Regions from separate parts of the Ureibacillus sp. 179-F W5.1 NHS genome, predicted to be linked through region 2. Evidence: riboswitches for the same ligand, from Rfam matches in the RefSeq annotation. Region 2 holds a riboswitch; each other region holds the start of a gene.
The links. Region 2 has a riboswitch for cobalamin ahead of ACH0B5_RS09415 (FecCD family ABC transporter permease). Riboswitches for the same ligand answer to the same signal wherever they lie in the genome.
Positions count from the first base shown of each region.

Region 1: linked by a shared signal. The riboswitch ahead of ACH0B5_RS14785 (hypothetical protein) and the one ahead of ACH0B5_RS09415 (FecCD family ABC transporter permease) in region 2 are both predicted to bind cobalamin.
Region 3: linked by a shared signal. The riboswitch ahead of ACH0B5_RS05045 (hypothetical protein) and the one ahead of ACH0B5_RS09415 (FecCD family ABC transporter permease) in region 2 are both predicted to bind cobalamin.

Region 1 is NZ_JBIQFG010000041.1:17,766-25,666, reverse strand. It holds gene ACH0B5_RS14820 (bifunctional metallophosphatase/5'-nucleotidase) at 1-1,121, shown strand, start outside; gene ACH0B5_RS14815 (YjcZ family sporulation protein) at 1,171-1,314, opposite strand; gene ACH0B5_RS14810 (hypothetical protein) at 1,474-1,827, shown strand; gene ACH0B5_RS14805 (hypothetical protein) at 2,112-2,264, opposite strand; gene ACH0B5_RS14800 (GNAT family N-acetyltransferase) at 2,302-2,799, opposite strand; gene ACH0B5_RS14795 (M14 family zinc carboxypeptidase) at 2,924-4,234, opposite strand; gene ACH0B5_RS14790 (M14 family zinc carboxypeptidase) at 4,554-5,597, opposite strand; gene ACH0B5_RS14785 (hypothetical protein) at 5,722-5,934, opposite strand; cobalamin riboswitch at 6,184-6,363, opposite strand; gene ACH0B5_RS14780 (MazG nucleotide pyrophosphohydrolase domain-containing protein) at 6,559-6,882, shown strand; gene ACH0B5_RS14775 (RBBP9/YdeN family alpha/beta hydrolase) at 6,945-7,490, opposite strand; partial or broken gene ACH0B5_RS14770 (2-thiouracil desulfurase family protein) at 7,611-7,901, opposite strand, start outside.
Region 2 is NZ_JBIQFG010000017.1:175-8,075, forward strand. It holds gene ACH0B5_RS09410 (acyl-CoA dehydrogenase family protein) at 67-1,272, shown strand; cobalamin riboswitch at 1,352-1,541, shown strand; gene ACH0B5_RS09415 (FecCD family ABC transporter permease) at 1,723-2,706, shown strand; gene ACH0B5_RS09420 (adenosylcobinamide amidohydrolase) at 2,711-4,177, shown strand; gene ACH0B5_RS09425 (cob(I)yrinic acid a,c-diamide adenosyltransferase) at 4,174-4,734, shown strand; gene ACH0B5_RS09430 ((Fe-S)-binding protein) at 4,997-7,156, shown strand; gene ACH0B5_RS09435 (acetyl-CoA C-acetyltransferase) at 7,490-7,901, shown strand, end outside.
Region 3 is NZ_JBIQFG010000006.1:95,120-103,020, reverse strand. It holds gene ACH0B5_RS05070 (bifunctional adenosylcobinamide kinase/adenosylcobinamide-phosphate guanylyltransferase) at 1-271, opposite strand, end outside; gene ACH0B5_RS05065 (histidine phosphatase family protein) at 211-822, opposite strand; gene cobS (adenosylcobinamide-GDP ribazoletransferase) at 795-1,568, opposite strand; gene ACH0B5_RS05055 (bifunctional adenosylcobinamide kinase/adenosylcobinamide-phosphate guanylyltransferase) at 1,580-2,149, opposite strand; gene ACH0B5_RS05050 (ABC transporter substrate-binding protein) at 2,282-3,235, opposite strand; gene ACH0B5_RS05045 (hypothetical protein) at 3,238-3,786, opposite strand; cobalamin riboswitch at 3,936-4,112, opposite strand; gene ACH0B5_RS05040 (Fur family transcriptional regulator) at 4,173-4,595, opposite strand; gene ACH0B5_RS05035 (metal ABC transporter permease) at 4,592-5,452, opposite strand; gene ACH0B5_RS05030 (metal ABC transporter ATP-binding protein) at 5,467-6,213, opposite strand; gene ACH0B5_RS05025 (endonuclease IV) at 6,362-6,604, shown strand; gene dacB (D-alanyl-D-alanine carboxypeptidase/D-alanyl-D-alanine endopeptidase) at 6,635-7,901, opposite strand, start outside.

The DNA.
Region 1 (7,901 bases), on a different contig from region 2:
CTTATTATACGAAAATCATTCGTGGAAGAAAATTTATTGTCATCGGCGCTACAACTCATTTCACCCCATTATGGGATGAACACGGCTATTTAACCGATCTTTCTTTCCAATCCGCTCTTAAGTCTATTCAACATTGGGTTACTTTTGTAAAGACTTATGAAAAACCCGATTATTTAATCGTCGCCTATCATGGTGGTTTCTCCGAAGACCCTTTAACAGGAGCTATATTTCAAGAACGAATAGGTGAAAACGAGGCAAATGAAATTTTAGAGTTAACGGAAGATATCGACCTCCTTATAACAGGACATCAACATTTATATTTCAATAAGAGAATTCAACAAACATTAACAGTCCAGCCTGCTTCCCACGGAAAAGGCTTTATAGAGATTCAAGTAAATTTTTATGGCGAAACGAAACAAAGTAGTGGTAAATTTCATCCATTAAAAACTGACCATACTTCTTATCCTTCAGAAGTTGAAAGGTGGTTAGATGAGGAAATTACCTATATAGAAAAGGATTATACATACGAAGGGTTATTAAAGGCTAGGTTAACAAGTCACCCTTATATACAGCTTCTTCACGACATGCAGATCAAAGCAACAGGCGCACAAATTTCTGTATGCGACCTCGCTTTCCTTGAAAAGGGAGGATTTAAAGGAAGCATTACGAACCGAGATATCGTATTCAATACGAGGGAACATACCCTAAAAGTCATTTCCTTATTCGGATTTGAAATTAAACAATTAATGGAAAGTAGTGCAGCTGTTTTCGCATTGAATAACGAGGGAAAAATTGACTTTCGTACAAATGTATACCCAAAAACACCCCAACCTTATCAATATGATTTTTGGGGCGGACTCTCTTATACGATTGACATAAGGAATCCCGTTGGAAAACGTGTAAAGAATATTACGTTTAAAGGAGAGCCATTAAAAGACGAGTCAACCTATGAAGTTGTTCTCAACAGTTATCGATTAACTGGCTATGATTTCCCATTATTAAAGAATCGGGAAATTCTTTATGAAACAGCTTATACCGTTTTCTTCCTACTAAAAGGTTATTTAAAAAACTTTATGCCTATTGATGTACCTCATCACGGTTCATTTAAAGTAATTGATTAAATAGGAAAAGCCCTCCAATATTTGGAGGGCCTGGATGATTACTGGTTAATTAGTAGCCACCGTAGCCACCGTTCCAGAAGTAAGCACCAACAATAATTAAAAGGATGAATAAAACGACTAGTAATGCAAAGCCTGAGCCATTACCATAGTCGTTACCGCCATAACCGTATTCACCACCAACGTTTTTACCCAAATCGAACACCTCCTCAAATTCATTTCAATACATCATATGTAATGCTTTTAGTTGGAACTAGACGGATGTATTGGTCCGAATCTTTTTTTAATTTTCTCACTACAAACCTCCAGTAAATGGTAATATTGTAGAAATACTTGTTTCTATAGGAGGCGGCAAATGCTAAAAAGAAAATACGGAAATCGTTTAGATTGGAAACGTGTAGTAAAAAAAGAATGTGCACAGGCTTTTGTCAACTCAAAAAAATTTAAAGGATACATCACTTTAATACATATTTTGGAGGTAACTGAACCATTAACAGTAAGCTTAAATGGAGAAAATGTCTGTATCGCAGATAGCGGCTACATGTGGTTACAGCAATTTCCTTTAGAAAGAAATTATATCGTGACAACGATGTTCAACCCTAAAGGCGAAATTATAGTAAAAAGGAACCCCTACTTAGTAACAGCTATTTTTATTTGGCCCACCTTTTGGACAAAAAACAAGAGCCTACTGAAAAGGATCATCTTATGAATTGGATTGATATCGATAAAGTGGGAACACTTCTTTTTCATGAACATCATATTTGGGCAGTCAATGCAGGGTTAAAGGTTCATTTAACTTAAATATTATTTTCTTAGTCTCTATTGTATTAATCTACTTTCTGTTCCCCAAAGTGTACTATCACCAATTGCAATGCCCAATTCAGCTGTATTTCCTTTCATACATGCTAAATCTACATATCCGATAAACGTATTTTGAAACTCGATACCCTTACGAATAAAATTTTTTGGCGGATTATTTACACATTGAACCCATCATGAATAGAGCTGTTCTGCAATTCGATTGTTCTCCCAACCATTTGCTAAACAAAAGTAAATATCTTTACTCCAACTTAAAATAAATTGATAATCCTCTATTTTAATAGGTCGAATTGTTATTAAAGATGTTAGGATATTTTCGTTTTTCAAAACAACCCTACTCCTTTCAGCCAAATTCTTCATAGATTTATATTAAAATCGACATATAATACTCATCCACATATTCATCATCTATCAATAAGGAATGCTTCTTTACCCCTTCCACTTCAAATCCCATTTTCTTATATAAGTTGATTGCCACGTCATTTGTTGATATGACCGTTAATTCTAATCGATGAAGCTTCACTTCCTTTGCCCATTCTAATACGTGATGAAAAAGGGCTGTTCCAACCCCTTTACCCCGACTTTCACTATGTACACCAATAACTAAATATGCTCTATGGGCGACGCGTGATGGCTTATCATTTTGAACAATGATGTAACCTAAAAGTCGATTGTTATCTACTGCTACAAACAAACTTGATTTGAGACTATTATTTAGGGAGTCCATCAGTTTTGCTAAACCATCAATAGTTATTTTTCTTTCTCCCGGAGAAAATAACATAAATCCCGAATCCTCTGCATTTTTCATGACTGTAATGACCTGTTCTGCGTCACTACCCATCCCTTTCCTTACTTTAACCATAGTTATCGGCTCCTTCTTATTTACGTAGGAGGTAATTTTATCCAAATTGATGGAATGATGCAACCCTTTAATTCGTTAAAAAAGAGGATAGCAATACCTGCCACCCTCTTCATAGAACCATTTTTTAGTTTCTTGATGTTGGATCACTAATTGAATTTGAAGCCTCTGGAATATCATCATAAACTTGCGTATCAACTTCATAAATAGATCCATCAGCAAGTCCTTGGAAAACTGCAAAGAGTGGTTGAGTAACCGTTTCTTTCAGCATACCGGCCTGCTTTTGTCCTAATGTTTGGCTTTGACCTTTAATTTCAATTAACATAATTGAAGTATCATTTAATGCAAATGCTCCTAGAGCTGTACCTGGTAAGTTTACATCAGGATATTTCTGAACAGCACCGAAATGGGATTGCCCTTTTTGCAATGTTAATGCAGATAGTGCATTAACCTGTTTAGCTAGCGTCAGAACATCTTCATCTACTTCATATTGTTCACCAGTGAATGGATCTGTATATGGATCAGCAACAACTGCAGCGAATTGGACAGGTACTGAACGATTATCCTCATCAGATACTGTATTGAAACCACGGTGATGTACATCTACATACACATCCGGTTGGAACTCTTTAAACACACTTGTAACAGTACGTGCCTCTGCTGTAACATAGAAACCACCGTATTTGCTGTTATTTGTAGATTGGGAGTTTAAGAACGAAGCAACCTCGCTAAGGTCTTGGTTCTCTACTCTAAAATCTAAATTTGGATTGTAGTCCCGGTTTTGGTCATATCCAGGAATACCATAAACGACACGTCCTTCATTATTTTGAGCTCTTTCGCTACCATCGCTATTATAGTACCACGGAGCAACCGTATCTGCTGGAAGACCGATATTTTCAGGCAACCATGTTTGATGGGTATAACGAGTTGGATACCACTTACCTTCATATTGATTATCCGCTCCTTCTGGGTTAATACGAGGCATAATCCAGATGGACACGTTTTCTAAAATTTCTTCAACTTCCTTCCCGTTGGAAGAAAGCTTTTGAATAATATCAATAGCCGCTTCAGCTCCAATTTGCTCATTCCCATGAATCTGAGCGGTAATTAATATACGTTTTTTATTTGGATCATTATCCCCAAATTTTGCTACATAAATTGGTTCCCCTTTGTCCGCTTCGGTTTGATAACCATCGGGAGCAAGGTTGGAATAGCCAGCAACTTCCAGCTTCATCTTCCCATTGGAAGAAGCTTCGAGCTTTTGTAATTTAGTTGCTAATTCTGCATTTGACATATAACTTGATAGAGAAATATTCTGGTTGTCTTCAATGTAAGGTCCGTTCGGTGTTGATTGCGGATTTGCGTAGGCAGCAGATGATACACTTACAGTTAGTGCCAACGCTGTTGGTAAAATTACTTTTGAAAACTTCTTTTCCATAAAATCCCTCCTAAGTATACTTGTCCCAATCTACAATTTATTTTGGGGCTCGAAATAGATTGTACATGATTGAAAAAGAAAACAAAACAGAATATTTTATATTTTCAGAAAATTGAGTCTTTATTAGTGTTATTTTTCAATTATTAAGGATTACAAGACTAGTAAACAAGAGATAATTTAGAATATTCCTTCTTTCCGTAGGTAAAATGGAACGTTGGCTAGAAAAAAGGTCTCACTATGTTCTTATTGATAAACCTTCTAACATAAAAAAGAAGCCATTTGAATTATTATCAAATGGCTTCGCTTATTCAACTCACAATTACTCTTCAGAAGGTCGTTGAGTTTGTGTATCTAATGTATCCCAGAAACTAATATCTGCATTTTCAATTGAACCGTCTGCGATCGCTCTAACAGTGGCATCCAACGTCGTGACCGTTTGTTTAATTAAATAACCATTACTTTTTTGACCGATTACTCGTGAAGGATCCTCATGATCAGACATTCCGCGCATTTCAAATAACAGCGTCGCTATATCATATTGGACCGCTGCACCGTTACGGCCAATATTTTCGCCGCTACCGCCATTATATTTGCCAATATGACCCCAACCCGTTGAATCAACAGCGTTGAATACGACTGCACCTAGTTTTTTGGATTTCTCTAACACTTCTGGTTTTACATTCGCGTTTGTCGGATAGAGCATTGAACCAGATACTAATTCTCCATCTCGTTCATATTCAGTACCTTGATGATGAAGGTCGATCATATAATCAATATCATACTTCTGTAGCACATTTTCGTGTAGTGCTTGTGTTTCAGGTTGTAATTTATCAACATGATCTCGATTCAAGTCAGTCCCCACTGCATTATAACGTGTTAAATGACGTCCGCCATCTGCCACGTAATCTTCAAGGGAAAAGTTTACATCACCCATTGCACCATCCGCATTTAACATCGGTACAATAAGAACATTTACATTTTCAAGAACACCCTTTGTTTTATTTGTACCAAGATGCTTAATAAACTCTAAAGCACCTTCAGTTGTTAATTGTTCATTTCCGTGCTGTTGAGTTAAAATTAGTACAGTTGGATTGCTTGGGTCAGTCATATATTTTGCTAAATAAATATCTCTATTTTTCACTGTTTGACCAATAACTTCAAGCTCCATTGCTTCTTGTTTTGCATCTTGGGTTTTCAAGTATTTTACCATTTCTTCGTAAGTATATAGATTAGAAGTTTGAATCGATTCGTTTCCATTATAGTTTGGTCCTTCACCGACAGCATAAACAGGCAACGCAGATGGTGCAACAGCTCCTAATGTCATCATTCCCGTTAACGATAGTGCAAACAATTTCTTTTTCATCTTAACCCCTCCACATTCAAAAGTCTGAATATTTACATTATTCATAAATTAATATAATCTATCATTACTTTGAATGTATATAGAGGAAAACTATCATTATTTATTACTAAATATAGTCCCTTTATCATAATTTACCATTTTCAATATTATCTTTGGTGCCCAATAACTCCTTCTTTACCTTTAAATAAGCATAATTAATTTCTTTATAATCATTTTGATGATCATCGATTAATTGGAGGAGAAAATCCTTTAACGTCTCTGTTTTCTCGCCGAGCATATTCTCCATAATATATACTTTAAATTGCTCTTCATAAAAAGCTCTTGAATGTGATGGCATTTCTCCCACTCCCTTTCATACCATAAAACTTTCTTTCCTGTGAGTTCCACAAATATACTGGTAACCTACTACCGTACTAATAACATCCATCTGATAAGCCTCCTTTTTTACATAACCCAAATAAAAAAGCTACTCCTGAGTTCAGAAATAGCTTTGGACTTATCTATGCATACTTAAAAAGCGTAAAAAAACCGATTTTTTTTACGTTCAATTTCGCACAGAACACCACCTATTTCCACGTAGGTATTTGGTGTGTACTAGAATTAGGCAGGTCTCCTGACTTCTCATCAACACAAATCAACGCCTTCCCATTTACACAGTGGCATCTATTGATTTGCTCCGAATTCACAGTTGCGGGACAGTGTTGGATTTTCACCAAGCTTCCCTTTTAAGCTTATTCTCATAAGCACCTATTCTTACACGTTATGTAATTACTATATATTATACCTAAAAAACAAAAGGATTAAAATATTCAAACTATTGTTTTGAAAATGAGTACCTTCTCCATATAGCGTATGGATAATGTTGCAGGCGTTTAAATACTTGGCACTAACAGCCTTTTCCCATTATTCATGTTTTCTGATATGCTGAAAATATTGTGGTTATTGAAGGGGGTATTTAGTTATGAATGTGAATGAATTTCAAGAATGGGTTAAAGTCTATTATGAAAAAAGAGGATGGTCAGAGTTAGATATATTTATTCGAATCGGTTTTTTAGCTGAGGAGACGGGCGAAGTTGCACGGGCAATTCGAACACTTGAAATTGGAAGAGATCGACCTGATGAAAGTAATGGAACTTTAGAACGGCAAAAACAAGAATTAACCGAAGAACTCGGAGATGTATTAGGCAATCTTATTGTAATTGCTAACAAATACGATATTTCTTTAGAAGATGTTTTCCAGTCCCATCGTGATAAGTTAGATAAGCGGTATAAACTATTAAAATGACTATTTACATAATGAAACCTCTTTAGAAAGTTACATTCTAAAGAGGCGTTTTTTCCTTAGTATTAACCTAACCAGTTAGCCTTCACTAACTTCTCAACAACAGGCATATTAACGATTCCTTCTCCGGATGTAAAGTGTCCACCAATTGGTAATAAAATAAATGGACATTCCAACAAATTAGATAGTTCATATGTTAGTTTCCAATGAATAATTTGATCCGTTTTAGAAGAAATGACATAAGCATCCCCAATCAAATCTTTCCAACAACCTTCATCTAGGTTTTTGAAATAAGGTTGAAATTGTGGGAAATTTTCAACCTCCTCTACGAAACCAGAAACTAAAATGGCTCCTTTCACTTTTACATGATGTCGTTGTAAGTATCTTAAGAACGTAACACACCCTAAACTATGACATATAAAATAAGCATCTTCAGGGGTTGTAATTCCCCTTTCCAAATCAAAATCCCATTGCGTTACATTAGCTTCGGTAGGATCTGTGTATGGAATAATGTGAATATCAAAATCATCCTTAAATTTTTGTCCAATGTTAGATAGCCAATTTATTTCTGGCGAACCTCCATAACCATCGATTAAATATAATTTATTCATAGAATGATTCTCCTTTTAATTTAATAAAAAACACCCCTCCAGATAGGGATATATCCAAAGGAGTAATAGCGAAGAAATTTTAAAATGCTAATACTAGTAACGATTGCTAGAATATTGCTATTAAATTTCATCTTTTAATTTTTCTAACTCTAGTTCAGATATAACACTGATACCATTCGTTTTTAATAACGCTGTTGTTACACCCGCTCCGTTTATTTGTTCTCCAATAAACTTTCCGTTATTTATTTTTTGACTACCACATGATGGACTAAATACTTTCAACACTACATATGTAGCTTTCATTTCTTTTGCTATCTCAAGGGTTTTTCTAGCACCCTTCAAATATAATTCGGTGACGTCATTCCCAGAGCGTTCCATCACTTTTGCTTTTCCTGCCAAAACATCAAAACC
Region 2 (7,901 bases):
ACTTAAAAAGTAAAATGATTTTATTGAAAGGTACGGATAACATAAATTTTTTAGGAGATGGGTCATTTGAAACAATTGTTTGTAAAAACAGAACCGCAACGTTTTTGGATAGAAAAGTTGGCAACGTTAGAGGAACCATTTAAAAAGGCTGCTCAACAAATCGACGAACAATCGCAATTTCCCCTTGAACATATTCATCAATTACGTCAAATCGGCTATACAAAATTAACTTTACCGAAACAGTTAGGGGGAGAAGGTTTTAATGTTTATGATTCGATTCTCCTCCAAGAAACATTAGGGAGTTATGATGGTAGTACCGCTTTAGCTATAGGCTGGACTCTATTAACTGTAGGAGAGTTATATGAAAATCAATATTGGGAGCCATCAAAATTATCAGCTTTTGCAAAAGAAGTAGAAAAAGGAGCTATTATTAATCGGGCAGTAAGCGAAATTGCAACAGGTAGTCCTATTCGAGGGGGAAGACCGGGCACATCGGCTAAAAGGGAAGGGAATCATTGGGTAATTAACGGGCGCAAAAGCTATACAACGGGATCCTTTGCCCTTGATTATTTCTTAACTTCCGCATGGATTGAAGAAAAAGAACAAATTGGCTTCTTTTTAATTCATAAAGATAACTCCGGTGTTTCGATTGAAGAAACGTGGGATGTGATGGCGATGCGAGGTACAGCTAGTCACGATTTAGTCCTTGAAAATGTCCATGTTGATCAATCAGACTTAGTTGAGTTACCGAATAATAGTGCTAGTTTTAAGTTGAACGGTTGGTTACTTCTTATTCCTGCAACCTATTTAGGAATAGCTCAAGCGGCGCAGGATTATGCCCTTCAGTTTGCCAATACCCATTCTCCAAACAGTATAAAAGGAACGATTGCTTCTTTACCTAACGTTCAATCCTTACTAGGTGAAATCGAATTAGAATTAGCGAAGGCACGTTTTACATTATATGGAGCTGCCCAAAGTTATGTAGAATTCAAAGGGAAAGAAAAAGAAGGTAAAAGAGTAACGGAAGAGGAAAAAATAACGATCATGAATGCTGTAAACGTCGCAAAACATGTCGTAACGAATGGGGCAATCCAAGTAGTAGATAAGGCTATGCGAGTAGTTGGGGCAAAAAGTTTGCAACGGACAAATCCTCTTCAACGGTTTTATCGAGATGTTCGTGCAGGTCTACATAATCCGCCTATGGATGATATAACGATTAAAAAGTTAGCCGAATCAGCTTTGCAAGAGACGGCAAAAAATAATTCTTTATAGGAGAGTTATTTAATTACCTTTTTCTATTAAAATCTTTCTATACAATTGTTTTTTATAAGTTATAATGTGGAAGAACAACTTCATAATGACACATAAAGGTTCTTATAGCGATTTTGTTATAAGAGTAAAAGGGAAGTCGGTGAAATTCCGACGCTGTCCCGCAACTGTAAATGGGAGCGTGCCTTACAGTCCACTGTTACAAAAGTAATGGGAAGGGAAGGTTTGCGATGAACATGAGCCAGGAGACCTGCCTTTATGGTTAGGAATAGCACCTTACGAGGATAAGGGAGGCAGTAAAGATGGAGTGTTTATTTTTCGATTTTTCAAAGTCTCTCGTAAACTGAGAGACTTTTTATTTTGCCTTTTGGGAGGTATTGAAACAATGACAATATTATTTATGATAAATAGATTACTAGAAAATAGGAATGAGGGAACAGTGTGAAAAGAAAAATGTTCTTCGCCTATAGTTCCTCTATCGGAATATTATTAATTAGCATTTGGTTAGGTGTCTCCATAGGAACAGCAGAAGTACCCTTTTCAACATTGTGGGATAAAGAAACGAATGAAAGTGCCTACAACATTTTATGGAGTATACGTATGCCCCGGGTTGTTTTAGCTGGTTTAGTAGGCGCCGCATTAGCGATTGCGGGAGCTGCGTTTCAAGGCTTATTGAAAAATCCACTGGCGGACCCTTATACATTAGGTATTTCTTCGGGGGCATCTGTTGGAGCGGTAGCAACAATTTTCTTTGGACTTTCCCTTCCTATAATAGGTTCATATTCGTTACCTTTTGTAGGGATGATATGTGCCTTTTTGACAATGGTTCTTGTTTTAACCTTTGCTCGACTCGTGGATCGAACGATGAAAATGGAAACGCTCATTTTAACCGGGGTCATTTTTAGTTCCTTTTTAGGTTCTTGTATTTCTTTAATGATTGCCCTAACAGGAGAACAATTACGTGAAATTATGGGTTGGCTTTTAGGTAGTGTTTCCATGCGCGGATGGCCGTACGTTCAAATGATTGTACCCTTTATTATTATTGGAACAATTATTATATGGCTCAACCGAAGAGAGTTGAATGCCATGATGTATGGAGACGAACGGGCCCAATCGTTAGGGGTAAATGTAAAGAAAAGTAAGTATGCAATACTAGCTGGAGGTTCCATGTTAACAGGGGCAGCCGTTGCTGTTTCGGGTACAATCGGATTTGTTGGTTTAGTTGTGCCTCATATGACAAGAATGCTATGGGGAGCAGACCACCGTCATCTATTGGTTTTGTCCTTTTTTAACGGAGCTAGTCTATTAATTATTTGTGATTTAGTTTCCCGAACGATTATTTCCCCTTCAGAACTACCGATAGGTGTAATTACAGCCTTTATAGGGGCACCTGTTTTTTCATTTATATTTTATAAACAAAGAAAAAGTAGGGGGTGAGGTTATGTTAAAGGTCCAAAATATTTCTGGAGGTTATGGTTCAACTCCAATACTTTCGAACATTTCCTTTGAAGTGGAAAAAGGGAAAATGTTAGGTATTCTTGGTCCAAATGGTTGTGGGAAATCCACTTTATTAAAAGTGATTAGCGGCATTATGAAACCATCAACGGGAACTGTTTATGTTGATGGTAAAGAAATTAAAGATTACTCTCCGAAACAATTAGCAAAAAAAATGACGGTTTTACCACAGCTACATGCAACAGCTTTTTCGAATACGGTTCGAGATACCGTTTCCCTAGGACGTTATCCTCACCAGTCTGGATTTTTTTCCAGTTGGAAAACAGAAGATGAAAAAGCAGTTGTTAATGCAATGGAACAAACAGGCGTAAGGAAATTTGAAAAAGCTCAATTGGAATATTTATCGGGAGGAGAGCAACAGCGGGTTTTTATAGCTCAAGCTTTAGCCCAATGTTCTAGTTTACTTTTACTTGATGAACCGACAAACCATTTAGATATTGCCCATCAAAAGCAAATATTAGATATGATTCGCAAGGAAGTAACGAATCACGACTTAACGGTTGTTTCTGTTTTTCATGATATTAATTTAGCTTCACTATATTGTGATGAAATTTTATTAATGGAGGATGGAAAAGTAAGGGCAAAGGGTGTTCCCCATGAAGTATTAATCGATGATCAAATAATGGATGTATATAAAGCAAGAATTTCAATGCAAGCCCATCCGGAGCAACCAAAACCTCAAATGACAATATTACCTGATTTAAACGAGCTTGCAAAGGAAAAGGTAATTACAGTAGAGAATATAAAAATAACAGATGAATACGTTGAATGTAAATCTGCTTTTCCTTTACGGGTTTTATCTTCAGCAGTTCATAATGCTGGATTAGGTTGGTATTCAAATTTTATTAATCGAACTGTTCAACAAGATTATAATATTTATCAAGTGAAAGAAGAGTTTTTACAATATTTAATCGAAGAAGGGTTTTCCCCTACGAATACGGTCGGCATGATGACGGCAGTTCATACGAAAAACGCTATTGTAAAACAATATGAAGCTCCTTTTGGAAGCGTTATCGTTATGGTCACAGCAGGAATTGGAAACGCAATAGATGTATCCCGTTCATATGATAGGGATAATAAGAATCATGTTGGAACGATTAATACGTGGGTAATTGTTAACGGAAAATTATCTGATGAAGCATTTGTTCAAGGCATGATGACTGCAACAGAAGCGAAAACGAAAGCATTACATCATGAAAAGGTGTATGATACCATTTCTAATACGATGGCAACAGGTACACCGACCGATAGCTTACTTATTGCGGCGACTCAGCAGGGAGAATATATGCAATATGGTGGGCCTATTACAGAAGTTGGTAAAGTAATAGGGAGGGGCGTTTTTGAAGCGACAGTGGAAGCAATTCAAATTTATCGAAGAGGGGCGTTACAATGAAACTGTACACGAAAACAGGGGATAAAGGAAAAACGAGCTTAATGGGCGGACGTGTCAATAAGGACGATTTACGTGTAGAAGCTTATGGCACTATTGATGAATTAAATTCTTTTATTGGTAAAGCGATAACGGAATTAGACTCAACGATTTTTCAAGATTTAATTGAAGACTTACAAACGATTCAGCATGAATTATTTGACTGTGGCGGAGATTTGGCCAATGTAATGAAGGAACGACAATATACTCTACAAGAATCATCCATTGAGGTGCTAGAAAAACGTATTGATACTTTATCTGATGAAGCACCTCCATTAAAAAGATTTATTTTGCCAGGCGGAACATCGGCAGCTGCAACTCTTCACATTGCTCGTACTGTTACACGTCGTGCAGAGCGGAGAGTAGTGACGTTAATGAACGAAAAAGAAGATGTTCCTACCGTTGTACAAAAGTATTTAAATCGATTATCGGATTATTTCTTTGCAGCGGCCCGTGTTGTCAATTTCCGTTTACAAGTAAGTGATGTGGAATATATTCGAGGCGGAGATGTATTTAAATAATGTAATTAAAACAATCCTACATAAATAGGATTGTTTTTTATTTTGAAAAGAAGGTATAAATAGAAAAAAGACGAATAAAGAAAGAAAATTTTAATATAATTAGAAATTTCCGAACAATACATTGACTGAATGCTCATTCATATTTTACAATAAAAACAGAATAATAAGAGATTTCTAATCAATGCTAATCATAATTATAGGTTGATAGGAATAATCAATAGAAACAGAAACAAAGGGGAAAAAGAGATAAGGGGGAGAAGAAATGAATGCATTATTAATTGCAAACTGGGTGTTGTTTATTGCGGTCGTGCTATACGCAGTAGGATTGTTTGTTTATCTGTTAAAAACACGATATGAGTTTGTAAAGCTTGGGAAGAAAGAAGAATTTAATGACAATGTTATGATGCGACTCGAAAAAATTTGGGTCAATGTTTTTGGACAATCTAAATTATTAAAAGATAAAAAAAGCGGATTTATCCATGTTTTATTTTTCTATGGATTTCTTCTCGTTCAATTAGGGGCTATAGATTTTATCTGGAAAGGATTAGCTCCAGGATCACACCTTCCATTAGGACAACTATATCAAGTATTTACGTTATTTGAGGAAATTGTAGCTGCGGTCATTTTAGTTGCCGTTTTTGGAGCTTTTTATCGTCGGTATATTGAAAAGCTCGTTCGTCTAAAACGAGGTTGGAAAAATGGACTAGTATTAATTTTTATTGGTGGATTAATGGTTTCCACATTAGTTGGAAACGGCATGGGAATTATTTGGCATAATCATGGCTTAACTGGTAGTGAGCCGATTGCCTCAGGAATTGCTGCTATATTTAGTTTCTTACCAGCTGAAGCTGCTGCAGTAGGATTTTATATTATGTGGTGGGTACACTTACTGATTTTATTAACATTCTTAGTGTATGTTCCGCAATCAAAGCATTTCCATCTTATCTCTGGCCCTGTAAACGTTTACTTCCACAGATTAGACCGTGCTGGTACGCTTCGCCCAATTAATTTCGATGCGATGGAAGAGGCGGAAGATGAAGAAGAAATGCCTTCCTTTGGTGTTGGTAAAATTACAGACTTTACTCAAAAACAATTAATCGATTTATACGCATGTGTAGAATGCGGCCGTTGTACGAATATGTGCCCTGCAACGGGAACAGGTAAAATGCTGTCCCCGATGGATTTAATCGTTAAGTTACGTGATCATTTAACTTTTACAGGTGCTGTTACAACGAAACAAAAGCCTTGGGTTCCTGCTTTTGCCTTTAACAATTCAAAGGGCAATCAACTTGCAATGGCTGCAGGGGCAGAAGGGGCAATCGTTGAGGATATTTATAGTCCATCATTAATCGGAGACGTTATTACAGAAGAGGAAATTTGGGCTTGTACAACATGCCGAAACTGTGAAGACCAATGTCCTGTTATGAATGAACATGTAGATAAAATCATTGATCTTCGCCGTTATTTAACGATGACAGAAGGAAAAGTAAATTCCGATGCTCAACGGGCTATGAACAATATCGAACGTCAAGGAAATCCTTGGGGTCTTAACCGTAAAGAAAAGGAGAACTGGCGAGACCTTGATTCATCTATTCATATTCCGACTGTAAAAGAAGCGAAAAAATCAGGAGAAGGTTTTGACTATTTATTCTGGGTCGGCTCGATGGGATCCTTTGATAGTCGTTCACAAAAAATCGCTCTGTCCTTTGCTCGATTAATGAATGAAGCAGGCGTGAAATTTGCTATTTTAGGGAATAAAGAGAAAAACTCCGGTGATACACCTCGCCGATTAGGAAATGAATTTTTATTCCAAGAGCTTGCAACAGCTAATATTGAAGAGTTTGAGAAAAATGAAGTGAAGAAAATTGTAACGATTGATCCTCATGCCTATAACATTTTCAAAAATGAATATAAAGATTTCGGATGGGAAGGGGAAGTCTATCACCATACGGAACTATTATATGAGCTAGTAGAGCAAGGGAAATTAACATTAAACCATCGAGTTGATGAAACAATTGTATTCCATGATTCATGTTATTTAGGTCGTTACAATGACGTATATGATGCACCACGGGAAATTTTAAAAGCGATTCCTGGTGTAAACCTAGTTGAAATGGAACGAAATCGTGAAACGGCTATGTGTTGTGGAGCAGGTGGAGGTTTAATGTGGATGGAGGAACATGTTGGTAACCGAATTAATGTTGCTCGAACAGAACAAGCATTAGCTACAAGTGCTTCCATTATTTCATCAGGCTGTCCATATTGCTTAACAATGCTGTCGGATGGTACAAAGGCGAAGGAAGTGGAAGAAACAGTCGGTACTTATGATATCGCCGAACTTTTAGAACGCTCTGTATTTGGTGATAAAAGTTTTGAAATCTCCGTAGAAAATCAGGAGGAACTAGAGACAGTTAGCAAGTAATTGCAAGTGACTAAGAAATAAATAGATAGAAACTAATTGGGAATCGACTTCTTTTGATAAGATGGAACAAAATTATTGTTTTTTTCAACATTTTTATGCAGAAATTAAGCGAAAATGTAAAATTTAGAAAAGTTGAAATTGAATAATTTATCAGTATTCTGTAAAATGAAGTTAAAGATGAAAAGGGGAGTTCTAAATGACTCCCTTTTTTATTAAAAATAAATTGAGCGAGCGTTCAGTCGATTGGATAATCTTAATCTATCAAATTGATTAAAGGAAAATGAAGCTCAGAAGCATAACAATTTTTATTCAAAAACAAAGGGGATGGGGATTTTGAGTAAATCAGTTATTTTAGAAGGGGCTAGAACACCATTTGGTAAATTTGGAGGTTCTCTTGCATCTCTTTCAGCGAGTGATCTTGGAGGAAATGCCATTCAATCCGCCTTACAAAAAGCAAATATTCAACCAGAGGAAGTACAAGAAGTGATTATAGGAACAGTTTTACAAGGGGGCCAAGGGCAAATTCCTTCTAGGCAAGCAGCAACAAAAGCTGGCATTCCTTACACAGTTAAAACAGAAACGATCAATAAAGTATGTGCTTCTGGGATGCGGAGTGTCACACTAGCAGATCAACTCATTCGGTTGGGAGAGGAAGAGGTGATTGTTGCCGGTGGTATGGAGTCTATGTCCAACGCACCTTACTATTTACCAAAAGGACGCTGGGGTCTTCGGATGGGAGATGCGA
Region 3 (7,901 bases), on a different contig from region 2:
TATCTGTACAAATACAAATAACATTTGTTTCTTTATCTAACTTCAATAGTTCATCGTAAATGCGAGCAGCAATTTGTTCTTCGTCTAAATCCATGTGCTGAAAAATAATTTTTTCAAAACTTCCAATGACAATAGCTTCATCTTTCGTATAGCTTCGCTCCGATGGAATATTTCCTTCAAAGAAATAATAGTTTTGAAGGGGACTATTTTTTAGTTTGTCGATGACAAATTTTCTTTTTCCATTATAGGCACCACCAATAATGATTCGCATCTTCTCCCCTCCTTCACATCTTCTATTTGAGCCCAACTTAATGTATAAATTGTTCTATGGGTAACAACAAGCTGTTGAAAGCTTTCAACCTTTGGAGAAAATAAGGATAAGATAGTCCGAATAACCCCACCGTGAACAATGAAAGTAAATTGTCCATTTTGACAAACAATTTGTTGAAAACTTTTAAGAACTCTTTTTTTAAAAGCCAAAAAGTTTTCACCATTTGGAGGCGTAATGACCGTTGGCTCTTCTATCCACGTTCGGTAGGTCGAATTTTCTTTTAATTGCTCATATGTTTTCATTTCAAAGTCGCCAAAATAAATTTCCCTTAAATTTTTATCGGAACGGTATTTTGCTTTAGGAAAATAAAGTTGAGCCGTCTCCATACACCGTTTTAAATCACTTCCAAACACTTCACTTGTTTGAATCGGAACATCAAAATGTTGTCTTTTTGTGATAATCGATTCATCCGTCCAACCAACATATTTTCTTTTTACATTTCCGTCTGTTTTTTCATGACGGATTAAATGAACAATAACACCATTCCCCATAGGAATACCTCCATCCCTTCGCATAAGGCACCTAATAAATCCCCCGTCATGCCTCCGAAATTTTTCATCGTCCATTTTCGGTAAATGAAAACAAACAGTACCATAGAGATAAATATTAGAAATGCTACATTGTTAAAAAGATAGAAAGTCAATGTGCAAAATAGGACTGTATAGAAGATAAGGGCAATCCAAATCTTTTTCACATTCACTTTGGATTTAAAATAAACGGCCAATCCTTCTTCTTTCCCATTAGGGGTTGTTAAGAAAAATAGTAATAGAGCTATTCTACTTAAAAAAGGAATGACGAATAAAAACAACATAAAAATGCTATTTCCTTGATAAATAATTTCATATATAAAACCGACTTTTAAAAGGATTAAAACAAATAAACTGATGGCACCAAAGGCTCCTACACGAGAATCGTCCAAAATAGCAAGTCTTCTTTTTTGATCTTGGTAGGAAAAATAAGCATCGCTCATATCAATCCAACCATCTAAATGGAGACCGCCAGTCATAATAATACCTGCTACTACTAGAATAATAGCCAATAACAAGGGGGAAAACTGAAAAAATGCATCGTTCAGTATTATTATAATGCTAAGGGAAGTTCCCATTAAAACACCTAATAACGGCAAAAAGTAAAACATGGCAGATATAGTTTTTTCATTCATAGTCAACTGTTTACGAATAGGGAAAGAAGAAAAAAATTGAAATGATAATAGAAGTCCAATCAAATGATGTTTCATAGTTCTCCTCCCTACTTCCAACGTTTCCTTAAACTATAGTCCATTTCGTATGCTTCGTCACACTTTTCAACAATCCATTGATGCATTTTCCCTAATAGGGAGCAATATCGATTCACTTCTGAAAACTTAGATTGAGCTTCATCCAATAATTCATTTGATACAAGCAATAAAATACAATCATTTACTTCTTTCCATTTTAGTACTTGTTCCTTTAACGCTTGTATATATCGGTTTATTTCATGTGTCCTTGCCTCTCCATTTAATAACTCCGTTTTATAGAGCACATTATTTAACCAAGTAGTAAGACAATCCCACACAACGATAGGATGTTCTGCAAACAACTCGTCATTAAATACTAAGTCATCTACAATTTCAATTGTTTCCCATTGAACGGAAGAGTTGAATCGATCTTGTTGATGACGTTTAATTCGTTCTGCCATCTCCTCATCAATTGCTACCCCAGATGCAATATAAAGTAGACGCTTTCGGTCATAGATTTGAAAAAGTTGCTTCGCATAACGTTCTGCGAAGGCACTTTTCCCACTACGAACACCGCCAGTAATAAAAATGATTTTCCCCATAAATAGCTCCTCGAAAAAATTCACAAAATAAATACGTTCTTTCCCCTATTAACCATATCAAATAAAATAAAAAAAATCTGCTATCTTTCTACGGCTAAGCATCGTAGTCATCAAGCAGATTTATTTACTTAATTATTCATTAAATAATTCTGGGTAAATCGTTTTGGCAATCATTTCAACTGCTTCACCGATACGTGGTCCTGGACGATCCATAATATCCGCATTTAATAGATACACTTCTTTATTTTGAACTGCTGAAATTGTAGACCATCCTTCTCTAGCTAATATTTCACCCTTTGGATCTTCTATATAATTTACCGTCGAAACAATCGCTTCAGGATTTCTTGTAATTAGATCTTCTTCTGTTACTGCAAACCATCCTTGTTGATCAGCATAAATATTTTCCACACCTGCTGCCTCAATCATTTCTTGTTGGAATGTACCAGAACCGATAGACCAAATGTCTGGAGCTGGTGAAATTTCAAAATAAACTTTTTTCTTTTGTTCAATCGACTTTGTTTTTTCTTGAACAGCTGCAATTTGAGATTGAATATCTTCTACAACTTGTTTTCCTTCTTCTTCCACTCCCATTACTTCAGCCATTTGTTCGATATCACCATAAACATCGTTAATAGAAGTTGCTGATTGAATAACGAATACTTTAAGTCCTGCGCTTTCCAATTGGTCAATTTGAGCTTCTTCTCCAGTTGTATAAGCAAATACGACATCTGGATTTAATTCAATAATACGTTCCGTATTTACCGTCATGGAATCTGTTACACGTTCGATTTTTAAAGCTTCCTCCGGATATGTATCATATTCCGATGCTCCAATAATTTGATCCCCTACACCTAGCTCGAATAAAATTTCTGTATTACTTGGTTGTAGAGAAACGATTTTTTCAGGGACTTCTTCAAAAGTTACTTCTTGTCCACGGTCATCTACTACTGTATAGGGACCACTTTCTTCCGTACTGTTTGTTTTTGAAGCTGTATCATTCGTAGCTTTTTGTTCCCCATCAGAACAACCAACTAATAGCAATGAGATGGCAAGTGGTGCCATCCACTTCTTGTTGAAAAATTTCATCGTCACACTTCCTCTTTTTTTCTTTTTTTATTAGGATAGGATTTACTTATAAATGGGACTTCTTCAATACCATGCATTTTATTTGTATAAACAGCCATAACAAAAAATACATTGGCTAGTAGCCCTAAATAATTAAATAGTATTTCCGGTACTTCCCTCTCCTCACTTACTTTATGAAGAGCCCGGTAAGATTTTTTCGCTTCGCTACGACAAATATGTAAAAATGTTGCAGCTAGACACCCTTGAGGCAGTAAAAATTGCTTTATCTCTTCCCCCACTTGTTCAACATAAAAATCATATCGACTGCTTAACCAACTTAAATCTTCTTCTGTTACCGATAACTTCCCACGAACTGATCCATTTACGTGATAGGCCATCGGATGGATTTTGTGCAAATCATCTAAAACAACTCGGCAATTCTCCTCTTCTTGCAACAAAGGCAATACTACCCCTATTTTTGTTGTAAGAGAATCAGTTCGAATCTCGAAGTCAACTAGACAACTTTTCTCCCTCATAAATGGATAGCAGCTGTAACGGCTATCTTTTCGAATAGGAACACCCCTTTCTTAGTGATAACATCCCTTCGGATAGGAAAGCATGGCAATAAAAAAGCCAACCGAGAACGGATGGCATAAATTACAATATAGAACAAAAAAATTATAAAATAATGCCGCACATTCTCTTTAGTTCCGAAGAGGTTTGTTACGATCAGAAAAAGATAGGTCTCCTGGCTCGTGTTTATCGTTTCAAGAGCCTTCCCATCCCTTTAGACAGTGGCATTTTCTTGAAACAAACACATACAGTTGCGGACACAGCTTCGGCATCTCACCGAATTCCCTATTAAGCGTATCATCGCATCTTTTTCCTGCAAACGTATTCACTTAATTGCAATGTATCATATTTTCTCAAATAAATGAACAGTAATTTTTAAAGGAAGTTAAACGGTTTCATGTACACAATTTTGGCATTTCCCGTAAATCTCAAATTTATGGGATTCGATCGCACAATCTGGCAATTTCTCTTGTATCATTTCCATTGGACAAACAGAAATTTCCTTCACTTTTCCACACTCCATACATATAAAATGATGATGATGGTGTTCTGATTCACAATGCATTCGGAAATTTCTTTCGCCATTTAGCTCGGTTTCTTCTAATATGCCAAGATCAACAAAAGTAGCTAAATTTCGGTAAATTGTATCAAAACTCATTCCCGGGAAATCCTTTTTCAATACAGAAAGGAGATCTCGAGCAGTTAAATACTTATCCGTATCTTCAAACATATTCAAAATTAGCTCACGTTTATCTGTTTTTTTATAACCGTTATCTTTTAAAATTTCCCATGCTCTCGTAATATTCATTTAACTGCTCCCCTTCCTTGCTTTAAATGTAGAATGATCTTTTTTGTTATTATAACAATTAATAGGATAAGTATAGAAGTAACAACAATCGTTCCACCGGGTGCTAGGTTTAAATAAAAGGCACTGACCAATCCGATAATCACAGCAGCTTCCCCAAACAAAATGGAATAAATGATTGTTTGTTTAAAGCCCCGTGCTATTCGCATACTTGCCGCAACTGGAAGAGTAATTAAAGAAGAAACTAATAGTATACCGACAATTCGCATACTTGCTGCGATGACTAACGCCACAACAATCATAAATAAAAAGTGAATCCATTTTGCGGGTAGGCCACTCGCATTGGCATATTCCTCATCAAAGGATAAAACGAACATTTCTTTGAAAAAAGCAAATAAAAATAAAAAGACAACGATCGCAATACCGATGACAACCCATAAATCTTGTCTAGAAACAGCCGAAACAGAGCCAAATAAATAGCTCATTAAATCTGTATTAAAGCCACTAGCTAATGAAATAAAAATGGCGCTAAGACCAATTCCCCCCGACATAATAATCGGTATGGCAAGCTCTTCATAATGTTTATAAAGTCTACGTAATCGTTCAATTAAAATGGATCCACTAACCGATGCAATAATTCCTAAATAAATTGGATTTAATAATGCAAAGGCAGTGAAAGTTTGACTTAAATATAAACTTCCTGCAATTCCCGCTAATGTCACATGGGACAATGCATCCGCAATAAGGGACATTCTTCTTACAACAATAAATACACCTAATACCGGTGCAATCACTCCAATAATTAGCCCTGAGAAAAAGGCATTTTGTAAAAATTCATAGTTTAAAATTGCTTCAATCATTTGCCTTCTCCTCTTTAATGAATCTTTCGAACCGCATGGCCATACCAATTATCCAATTGATTTTGTGAAATCGTATCAAAATCCTCTTTATATCCATGGAAATGGATCGTTTGGTTTAAACAAGCTACATGGCTAATACGGTTGGAAACGGTATCGACATCATGGGTAACTAAAATAATTGTTTTATTTTGTTCCTCGTTTAAAGTTGCTAACATATCATAAAATGATTGGACATTTTCATGATCGATTCCGACAGTCGGTTCATCTAAAATTAAAATTTTCGGGTTAGAAATCAATGCTCTAGCAATAAACACCCGTTGTTGTTGACCACCTGAAAGTTGGCCGATATTACGGGAGCGGAACGCTTCCATTCCAACGGATTTCAATGCTTCCTCTACTTTTAAGTCAACATCTTTTGGCATTCGTTTAAATAACCCAACTTTTTTTGTTAATCCACTTTTTACGACTTCTTCTACTGTTGCTGGGAAGCCTGAATTAAATGCATTGGATTTTTGAGAAACATAGCCAATCCATTCCCTTTGACGAAAGGCATCAATGGGTTGCCCGAACAATTGAATTTCTCCTGTCATCGGTTTCAATAATCCTAGCAATAATTTTAATAGAGTGGATTTACCTGAACCATTCGGACCAAGTATCGCCAGAAATGCCCCTTCATCCACTTTAAACGATATGTTTTTTAATACTTGTGTATATTCATATTGAAAAGACACGTTTTTCATTTCAATCAATGTTTGACTCATTTTTTCTCTTCTTTCTAATTCATAATCATTACGATTTACAATTTGTTAGTATAGTCTATTCATTGCTAAATGTAAAGGGACCAATCTTAAAAAGAAATACAAAGATCCCTTTAACGAATACATCCATTATTAGAAAGGAATGTCATCTTTGAAACAAGTTGAATTTATTGAACAGTTTTTAACAAAATCGGATAAAGAGATTGTGAAATTCGCAAGACAATACGATATTGATTTAACCTTGGAGGAAGTGCAACGTTTAAGACCGCTTTCCCAAAAAGCTTCTATTACATGGCTTATTACAGGTATCCCCAACTCTTTTTTAAAGGAAGTCGAAAGTATTATTGGAAAGAAAAAATTAAAAAAACTTCTAAAATATTTAGAGAACTATTGAAAAGGAGAGGTTTCCAAATCGGAACCTCTCTTAATAATCCTTAATGATTTGTTTCACGACTTCATCAATAGCAGAAAGCATAACGGCTGTTTGATGTTGGGTCATAATTGCAAAGGCATATGTTTTCCCACTATTTGCTTTGACATATCCAGCTAACGTATAGACACCTGTAATGTGTCCCGTTTTGGCAATGACACGATTTTCGTATATCCCTTCGTTAAATCGATTTTTTAAAGATCCCCCAATTAATCGATCGGATTGTCCCCCAATTGGTAAACTTTTATATAAAATGTTAAACTGGGGTTCCATTTGAATGTTCGTTAACAAATGGGTTAATTCGTTCGCTGATACGCGATTATTATGGGACATGCCCGAACCGTCTTCTAACGTCCATTGTTCCATATCGAGTCCTAGTAGCGCACCGTATTCTTGTAGTGCTTTTATTCCCTCTTTAAGATGCCCCTTCCCATTCACTTCCCTACCTATTGTTTTCACTAAAATATCAGCAATACTATTATTACTTAATTTTAAAAAGGGAATCATTAAAGATTTTAATGATAACGAATGTTTAACAAATATCGTTTGAGCATCCTTTGGAACTTTATTACGCTTAATTTCTGTATTGTTTGAAAGGGTGATACCAAATTCCTCTAATGTTGTTTTTAAAACTTGTAATGTATTGATGGTCGGATCATAAAAGGTTACCCAATCTTTAAAAGTAGTATTAACCGGAATATTGCCAGTAATGATAATTTTATTTGTTCCATATTGCCGTTCAATTTCAATCGTATTCCTTTGATTTTGTTGAACCGTTACAGCCTCATTTTGAATGTCCATTCCACTAACCTTTGGATCAGCCACAATGTTAGGGGGCCCACCGACTTTAGTTGGAGTGACATGAATAATCATCGTTCCTGCATCGTAATCATTATCCGGTGATAGTGTAAGGGCTGTAGTTCTTGCAGCAAAATAGTAGCTTTCATCTTCCTTCGAAATACCCGGCGTTAACTGTTCGCCAACAAATAACGAATCATCTCCATAAAGATTTCCATTAATTTGTTCAATTCCGTGATGCTTTAATATACTAGCAAAGGTTATAAAATCTTTCTTTTGAAGTGTAGGATCCCCTTCCCCTTTAATATAAACATCTCCATTGAACACATTTCCTTTTTGCTTCCCATGAATCGAAAACTCTGTACGAAACCGATAATCAGAACCGAGCATATCGAGGGCTGCAGCTGCTGTTAACAATTTTAATGTGGAGGCAGGTTTCATAGCTACATCACCATTGTTGTCA